3 regions of the Rahnella aquatilis CIP 78.65 genome follow, and region 1 is predicted to be linked to each of the others. Evidence: predicted binding sites of a transcription regulator. Region 1 holds the regulator's gene; each other region holds the start of a gene.
The links. Region 1 encodes PurR, which represses purine synthesis genes. Its sites were predicted from a motif close to CANGCAAACGTTTGCNTG; they were not measured.

Region 1 (3,148 bases):
AAAAAAGAAAAGACACTGAAGACCACCCGGGCCGAAAGCAGAACAGAGAAACACGCTAAAACCCGTGCACTCGCGAAAAACAGCACGGAAAGGGCCAGTAAAAAAGAAGCCTATGGCCGGCACCGCAAAGGTAAAAAGTCCGAAGAAGACAGCAAACCGATTACGCTCAGTGCAACACATAAAAAACGCTATCAGCATGCCCAGCAAACGGCCATGACCAAACTGATGCATCAGGTAGGAAAACCGTATCGCTGGGGCGGAACCTCACCGAATACCGGTTTTGATTGCAGCGGCTTAGTCTATTACGCCTACAAAGATTTGATCCGCATTAAAATGCCACGCACAGCGAATGAAATGTATCACCTGCGCGATGCGGCTCCGGTCAAACGCGGCGAACTTGAAAGCGGTGATCTGGTATTCTTCAGAATCAATAACCGCGGCGCAGCAGACCATGTTGGTGTTTATGTGGGTAACGGCAAGTTTATTCAGTCTCCGAGAACAGGCGAAGACATTAAAATCACCTCTCTCGGCGATGATTACTGGCAAGATCACTATGTGGGCGCACGTCGGGTAATGACCCCGAAAACGATCCGATAATAAACAATTCGTTAAGTCTGAAGTTTCGCTAATCAGCCATTGAATAGCATTTAACGAAGCGTTTATGCAGGGAAGAGTATCAGCGGTAACGGTCAGTGCGTAAAATTGAAAAGGGCGATCCCTGCAACAGGAATCGCCCTTTTTTATGGCGGATCACTTAATGAATCAGTTCATCACTGCGGTGAAGCTGAAAGCAATAATCATAAGCAAAGCGCATACCGTGGTGATCAACGATAATTTCAGGTTGCTGTCCATCAAACCCCCTTTCGGATCAAATTGTGGCATTTTTAAAGCCACACTCATTGTGTGCCAACGCATTTTCTCATAATTAACCTTTAAAATCTTGTGTTGAATGACAAGGCGTTCCTGAGAATTTTGCTTCCACTTTCCTGCATTATAAGAGAAAATTGTCGGTTAACACGCCTGTGTGCCGGTTGATTTCACCCGAGAGCATTTCACGCCTCATTCTGAAGAATCCACCCAACGATTTGACTGCCCTTTTAGAAGCCAGCAGTGAGATCCACGCAAGCAAACGATTAACATAATGCTAACGTGCTGAAACACGTGAGTTCAGGAGTCATTGTTTACATGGCAACGATTAAAGATGTCGCAAAGCGCGCTGGCGTTTCCACTACAACCGTGTCGCACGTCATCAATAAAACACGTTTCGTCGCCGAAGAAACCAAAGACGCGGTTCTCCTTGCAATCAAAGAGCTACATTACTCGCCGAGTGCTGTCGCCCGGAGTCTGAAGGTCAATAACACTAAAACGATCGGCCTGCTGGCGACATCCAGCGAAGCGCCCTATTTTGCCGAAGTGATTGAGGCCGTGGAAAACAGTTGCTTCTCCAAAGGCTATACGCTGATTTTATGTAACTCGCATAATAATCTGGAGAAACAACAAGCCTATCTGCAGATGCTGGCGCAAAAGCGCGTCGACGGCTTGCTGGTGATGTGCGCAGAATATCCTGATGAATTGCTTAATATGCTCGAGGAGCACCGCGCCATTCCCATGGTGGTCATGGACTGGGGCGAAGCGCGTAAAAACTTCACCGACAGCATTATTGATAATGCTTTCGAAGGCGGTTACATGGCCGGGCGTTATCTGATTGAACGCGGTCATCGTGATATTGGCGTGATCCCGGGACAACTTGCACGTAATACCGGCGGCGGCCGCTTCCAGGGGTTTGTGAAAGCACTGACCGAAGCCAATATTCCGCTTCGTGAGGAGTGGGTGGTTCAGGGCGATTTCGAGCCGGAATCGGGCTATCAGGCGATGCATAAAATTCTGATGCAAAAGCATCGCCCCACTGCCGTCTTCTGTGGCGGCGATGTGATGGCAATGGGCGCCATTTGTGCCGCAGACGAACTGGGCCTTCGCGTTCCTCAGGATATTTCTGTGATCGGTTACGACAATGTGCGTAATGCCCGTTATTTCTCTCCGGCGCTGACAACCGTGCATCAGCCGAAAGAACGTCTGGGTGAAATGGCCTTTACCATGTTGCTGGACAGAATTGTCAGTAAACGTGAAGAGTCTCAGACCATCGAGGTACATCCGAAACTGGTCGAGCGACGTTCAGTCGCCGACGGTCCGTACCGCGATTACCGCCGTTAACAGATATCGAACGCCTGCCTGTGCAGGCGTTTTTTTTAATCACGCAGCCATTCCTGATTCATCGTTTCTGTCTCGCCCATATAGTCCAGTAACCAGGCCAGTGAGGGTGACGGATTGCTTTGATCCCACGTCAGACAGCACGGACTGTCCGGGAACCTATTTTCCAGCGTCAGCACCTGCAACTTCTTCTGTTCTATCCACGGCGTGACGCGGTGAACCGGCATCATCCCCACGCATAAACCTTCGGTCAGGCACTCCAGCGCGCAGGTCCAGTCTGGCACGACCAGGCGCCGCTGATTATCCAGCGTCCAGGTATCACGCTTAGGCAATGTCCGGGAAGTATCTTCCAGACAGAGTGCCGGATAAGGCCGCAGTTGATCATCATTCAGTGCGCCGGATAATTGCGCCAGCGGATGTTGCGGGCTGACGACGCAATGCCAGTCCATAAATCCCATGTCACGAAAACTGAAGCGCCCGCCAACGGGTATCGCGCGCGTGGCACCGATCGCCACGTCTGCACGCCCGTCGACCAGCGCATCCCAGACACCATTAAACACTTCCGAGTGAATAATGAGTTCGGTATCCGCAAAATGGTGGTAAAAATCGAGCACCAGACGCCGTGTTCGTGCAGGTTTTACAATCCGGTCGACCGCCACACGTAATTCGCCGCGCCAGCCGTTCGCCACCTGCTGACACTGCCGGCGTGTGGCTATCATTTTTTTTGTCAGAATCCGCGCTTCATCGACAAAAACCTTGCCTGCAGGCGTCAGCACTACCTCCCGGTGGCGACGTTCAAACAACGGCACGGCCAGCCACTGCTCAAGCTGACGGACGGTATAGCTGATAGCCGAAGGCACGCGGTGCAAGTCTTGCGCTGCCGCACTAAAACTGCCGGTTCTTGCCACGGCATCAACCACTTCAAGGGTGTATTCTGACC
Region 2 (3,148 bases), 770 kb from region 1:
CGTTGCTTTCGTTGTTGCTGTCACTGCCCAGCCACTCTTCTTCCAGTAATTCCACCTGATGTAACAGGGCCAGCAATTTCTGTCCCTGTTCAGTCGGACGAGGTGGAACGGTTCGTACCAGAAGCGGCTGGCCGAACAAATTTTCCAGTTGCTTGATGCGCTGAGAGACCGCCGATTGTGTGATGCAAAGCTTTTGTGCTGCGCGCTCAAAACCGCGCTCACGGATCACCGCGTCCAGTGCCTGCAGCGTTCTATAGTCCGGGCGTTTCATCGGAGTTCTGTCCCTTAGATTCAATGTTATCCAGACACTATGCCACAGATTGTCAGGTTTTGTGGTGAGGAAAATCGGGGTGTTTGCAACGCAATTGCACTTAATAAGTGTGATCTGGCCGCGCTCCTGGCTGCCCAATCTGCCAGCACATGCTTTATAATACCGACACTCTTCGTTTCACCGAACTATTCACGCCACTTACGTGTTATCAGACAGAGAAGCCATTATGACGCAGGAAGAATTGAAAAAAGCAGTCGGCTGGGCCGCGCTGGATTACGTCACACCGGGCACCATTGTCGGTGTCGGCACCGGATCCACCGCCGCGCATTTCATCGATGCACTGGGCTCTATCAAAGGCCAGATTGAAGGCGCAGTTTCCAGCTCCGACGCCTCCACCGCAAAACTGAAAAGCTTAGGCATTCATGTTTTCGACAGCAACGAAGTGGATTCGCTGGATGTGTATGTTGACGGCGCAGATGAAATCAACAGTTCAATGCAAATGATCAAAGGCGGCGGTGCGGCGCTGACCCGTGAAAAAATCATTGCCGCGATCGCCAAAAAATTCATTTGCATTGTGGATGCCTCCAAACAGGTGGATGTGCTGGGTAAATTCCCGCTGCCGGTTGAAGTGATCCCAATGGCACGCTCCTACGTGGCGCGTGAACTGGTGAAACTCGGCGGCCTGCCGGAATACCGTCAGAATGTGCTGACAGACAACGGTAACGTAATTCTGGATGTGCACAACCTGAACATTCTGGATGCTGTCGCGATGGAAAATAAGATCAACAGTATTGCCGGTGTGGTGACTGTCGGCCTGTTCGCCAACCGGGGGGCTGATGTGGCGCTGGTCGGGACTTCCGAAGGTGTCAAAACCGTCAAACTGAAGTAATCAGCTTATAAGCAGAAGATCTGGCTGTTTTTGCCCAAAGCAGCCAGTCTGCGCCTCGTCATCCCGCCGTCATAACGCAATGTTATGAAGATGATAATTTTCTGGCTGAATCATCTTTTCTTCAAAAGCTTTAATTTGGTGACTTATGTCACATTCTGATGTTTATCCTCCTGAACGTCTGGCACAGTAAAATCTAACCAGCATGAAATGCTAAAAACCAACAGGCGCGCTGAGCCTTCTGCTGTGGGGCAGGCAATCGTTTGTATTGATGCTGGCGGATTTTTTGTTATGTTGGCTGTGAGCAGTCACCTTGCAGTTTGAATTCAGCCAGAAAATATAGGGTCGGGAAATGGCAAAAGTATCACTTGAGAAAGACAAGATTAAATTTTTGTTAGTGGAAGGCGTCCACCAAAGTGCGGTTGATACACTCCGTGCTGCGGGTTACACCAATATTGAATTTCACAAAGGTGCTTTAGACACGCAATCGCTGAAAGAATCGATCCGTGATGCGCACTTTGTTGGACTCCGATCGCGTACTCAGCTGACTGAAGAAGTGTTCCAGGCGGCAGAAAAACTGGTGGCTGTTGGGTGTTTCTGTATCGGCACCAATCAGGTGGATCTGAAAGCTGCGACCCGTCGCGGTATTCCGGTCTTTAACGCACCGTTCTCCAACACCCGTTCAGTTGCGGAAATGGTGCTGGGTGAAATGTTGCTGATGATGCGCGGCATTCCTGAAGCGAATGCGAAAGCGCACCGTGGTATCTGGAACAAGCTGGCGGTCGGTTCATTCGAAGCGCGGGGCAAGCGTCTGGGCATTATCGGTTACGGCCACATTGGTACGCAACTGGGGATCCTGGCGGAAAGCCTGGGGATGCGCGTCTTCTATTACGATATCGAAAGCAAATTGCCATTGGGTAATGCGCAGCCGATTGCCACGCTGGAAGAATTGCTCAACACCAGCGACGTGGTCACCTTGCATGTGCCGGAAACAGCAGGGACTAAAGACATGATCTCCGAGCGGCAACTGGCACAGATGAAGCCGGGTGCGCTGTTAATCAACGCCTCACGCGGCACCGTGATCGACATTCCTGCTTTGTGCAATGCGCTGCGCAGCAAACATCTTTCCGGTGCAGCCATCGACGTCTTCCCGGAAGAACCGGCAACCAACAGTGATCCGTTCAATTCTCCGCTGTGTGAATTCGACAACGTATTGCTGACGCCGCACATCGGCGGTTCAACGATGGAAGCGCAGGAAGGTATCGGCCTCGAAGTGGCGGGCAAACTGGCGAAATACTCTGATAATGGTTCAACCCTGTCAGCGGTCAACTTCCCGGAAGCCTCTCTGCCAGCACACACCGAGAAAGCCAGCCGTCTGCTGCATATCCACGAAAACCGCCCTGGCGTGCTGACCAGCATCAACCAGATTTTCGCGGAACAAGGCATCAACATTGCGGCGCAATATCTGCAAACCAGCCCGGAAATCGGTTATGTAGTGATTGATGCGGAAACGGATACAGCGACGCTTAACACCGCGCTGCAACTGATGAAGGCGATTCCGGGTACCATTCGCGCCCGTTTGCTTTACTGATAAGCCGTTCTGAAACAGACAAATACCCGCCGCCGAAAGGCGGTTTTTTGTTTTTATGGCATCGGGGAGGTAAAAAATGTCTGAAGATGGAAGAAAGGGGAATCAAAACGTCAGAAGTAAAAGGACAGGGTAATCAGACCGCAGAGGATCATGGATGAAAAGGTGATTTCGAACAGGTAGCGGCGCAGCATCATCTGTCAGTACCTCAGGCCAGAAAACGGAGAAAAAAACACCCGGCGAACCGGGTGTTAAATTTTTCAGTCTTGATAAGGGTGAACAGGTTCGTTCACAAAGACTTCTTAGTGACTTCTTATGCTGCAGGAGTCGCTTTTGCTGCCGGAGCCGCTTTCTTAGCATGTTTTACGTGTTTCTTAGCAGCTTGCGCTTTCTGAGCAACAGG
Region 3 (3,148 bases), 110 kb from region 1:
TGGCTGAAAGACGGTGAGATCCAGACCCGCCCGATTAAAGGTACGCTGCCACGGTGCGAAGATCCCGCTGAAGATGCTCAACAGGCAACGCGGCTGGCGGCATCAGAAAAAGATCGCGCCGAGAACCTGATGATCGTCGATTTGCTGCGTAATGATATCGGTCGGGTGGCGACACCTGGCAGCGTGCGGGTGCCGGAACTTTTCGTTGTCGAGCCCTTCCCCGCCGTACACCATCTGGTCAGCACCATTACCGCACGGTTGCCTGAAACCTGTCACGCCAGCGCCTTGCTGCGCGCCTGTTTTCCCGGCGGATCGATTACCGGTGCGCCCAAAGTACGCGCAATGGAAATTATCGAAGAACTTGAACCACAACGGCGCAACGGCTATTGCGGCAGCATTGCGTATCTGAGTTGCTGCGGCACGATGGACAGTAATATTACCATCCGCACGTTGCTCACTGCGCAGGGCAAAATTTACTGCTGGGCGGGTGGCGGGATTGTCGCTGACAGTCAGGAACAGGCGGAATATCAGGAAACTTTTGATAAGATCGCCCGTATTCTGCCTGAATTAGGAGACATACAGCCGTGACGTTGCTGGCACAACACGCGCCCTTACAGACATTTTCACCTGCCGTGGAAGATTTCATCCTGCGTTTTCAGTTGCAGCAACCGCGCCTGCCTGCTGCAGCATTGCGCGGAACCCGCCACGCCGCCGTATTAATCCCGATTATCTGCCGTCCGGAACCCACTATTTTACTGACACGCCGCGCCGATCAGTTACGTAAACACGCCGGTCAGGTGGCGTTTCCGGGCGGAGCGGCGGATGCCACCGATGCCTCAATTATTGCCACCGCATTACGTGAAGCGCAGGAAGAGGTCGCGATCCCGCCTGAACAGGTTCATGTATTAGGCACATTATCGCCGCAGGACAGCAGCAGCGGTTTTCAGGTCACGCCGGTTATCGGTCTGTTGCCCGTCGATGTGCCGCTGCATCCGGCTGAAGATGAAGTGGCCGAATTGTTTGAAATGCCGCTGCGCGAAGCGTTTGATCTGGCGCGTTATTACCCTCTGGATATTCACCGCAGAGGCACTCACCACCGGGTATATTTGTCCTGGTATCAGCAACAATTTGTCTGGGGACTGACGGCAGGAATTATCCGCCAACTGGCCCGGCAGGTTGAAGCCTGAGCTTAGTGATTACATTACGATCACATTTTTGCATCAAATAAGTTTATTTCATGCGAAAAATGAAACTTTTGCCTCTCAGCCCTTTTAAACTATAAGTCTATCCATAAGAACAAGAGACCCCTCCAGGGGCACTCTCTGCTGTTTGTTCATTTATGGAAGCCAGGGATCCCGTTCCCTGCCGCAATCTATTACAGGAGTATTCGACGTGATTAGCGTTTTCGACATGTTCAAGGTCGGGATTGGCCCTTCCAGTTCCCATACTTTGGGCCCGATGAAAGCAGGGAAACGGTTCGCTGATGACCTGCTGGAAAAGGGCATGATGCCTGCCGTTACGCGTGTCGCCGTGGACGTATTTGGTTCTTTGTCTCTGACAGGCAAAGGCCACCACACAGATATCGCCATTATTTTAGGCCTGGCGGGTAACCAGCCAGATACCGTCGACATCGACGGCATTCCCCATTTTATCCGCGACGTTGAGCAACGTGAACGCCTGCCGTTGGGCGGAACCCAGCATGAAGTCGATTTCCCCCGTGATACCGGTATGGTGTTCCGCGGGGAGAATTTGCCGCGTCACGAAAACGCCATGCAAATTCACGCTTTTGCGGGTGACAAGATGATTTACAGCAAAACCTATTATTCGGTCGGCGGCGGCTTTATCGTTGATGACGAGCATTTCGGTCAGCCGGTGCTGGACGAGGTGACAGTACCGTACAGCTTTAATTCGGCCAGTGAAATGCTGGCAAAATGTAAGGAAACCGGACTGTCATTATCCGGCCTGGTGATGAAGAACGAACTGGCGCAGCACAGTAAGCAGGATATCGAGCAGTATTTTGAGAAGATCTGGCACACCATGCAGGCTTGTATCGATCGCGGCCTGAACACCGAAGGCGTTCTGCCCGGCCCGCTGCGGGTGCCGCGTCGTGCTTCTGCCCTGCGCCGGATGCTGGTGTCTAACGACAAACTTTCCAGTGATCCGATGAACGTGATCGACTGGGTGAATATGTTTGCCCTCGCGGTTAACGAAGAAAACGCGGCGGGCGGACGTGTCGTGACAGCACCAACCAACGGTGCATGTGGCATCGTGCCAGCGGTGCTGGCGTATTATGACCAGTTCATTCAGTCGGTCAGCCCGGATATTTATCTGCGTTATTTCCTGACTTCCGGCGCTATCGGCATTCTGTATAAGATGAATGCGTCGATTTCAGGCGCAGAAGTCGGCTGTCAGGGCGAAGTCGGCGTAGCCTGTTCAATGGCGGCGGCCGGTCTGACGGAATTGCTCGGCGGCAGCCCGGAACAGGTGTGCGTTGCGGCCGAAATTGGCATGGAACACAATCTGGGATTAACCTGTGACCCGGTTGCCGGACAGGTTCAGGTTCCTTGCATCGAACGTAATGCCATCGCATCAGTGAAAGCCATTAACGCCGCCCGTATGGCGTTACGCCGTACCAGCGAGCCGAGAGTCTCACTGGATAAAGTCATTGAGACGATGTATGAAACCGGTAAAGATATGAATTCAAAATACCGGGAAACCTCACGCGGCGGTCTGGCGATTAAAGTTCAGTGCGACTGATCCTGTCGAAAAGATGACATTTTCCTGCGGTATTTTCAGGTTGTATTATTTTCAACCCATTTACCGCAGGAAATACCATCGGGCTGGTAGCTGGCAGCAATAAAACCTTCACTAACAACAACCTGTTGTATTATCAATACATAATGGTAGTGGGACTTGCATTATACCCTGCAGGTGCGGCATGCTGATTTTCGCCTGATTTTTCCTGTCCGGGTACCCCCTTATTACGTCTGCTTAAACGTCGGAAATGGGCAGAAAAAAAAGTGACACCGTCACCTGAACGGTCATTGTTTCGATTTGAACAGAGAAATACAGGGAGTTTGCCGCAACTCAGACTGAGCGCCCGACGATTTACAGCTACTATCTATAAAAACGAAATGGCTGTTACGCA

Region 2: the regulator PurR is predicted to act here: its motif matches at 1,410-1,427, upstream of serA (phosphoglycerate dehydrogenase).
Region 3: the regulator PurR is predicted to act here: its motif matches at 1,348-1,365, upstream of RAHAQ2_RS14090 (L-serine ammonia-lyase).

What each region holds. Positions count from the first base shown of each region.
Region 1 is NC_016818.1:3,029,281-3,032,428, forward strand. It holds gene RAHAQ2_RS13590 (C40 family peptidase) at 1-597, shown strand, start outside; gene cydH (cytochrome bd-I oxidase subunit CydH) at 763-915, opposite strand; gene purR (HTH-type transcriptional repressor PurR) at 1,186-2,211, shown strand; gene punR (DNA-binding transcriptional activator PunR) at 2,247-3,148, opposite strand, start outside.
Region 2 is NC_016818.1:3,796,476-3,799,623, reverse strand. It holds gene RAHAQ2_RS17295 (LysR family transcriptional regulator ArgP) at 1-271, opposite strand, end outside; gene rpiA (ribose-5-phosphate isomerase RpiA) at 498-1,160, shown strand; gene serA (phosphoglycerate dehydrogenase) at 1,510-2,748, shown strand; gene ydgU (small membrane protein YdgU) at 2,859-2,939, opposite strand; gene asr (acid resistance repetitive basic protein Asr) at 3,059-3,148, opposite strand, start outside.
Region 3 is NC_016818.1:3,141,193-3,144,340, forward strand. It holds gene pabB (aminodeoxychorismate synthase component 1) at 1-588, shown strand, start outside; gene RAHAQ2_RS14085 (CoA pyrophosphatase) at 585-1,187, shown strand; gene RAHAQ2_RS14090 (L-serine ammonia-lyase) at 1,393-2,757, shown strand.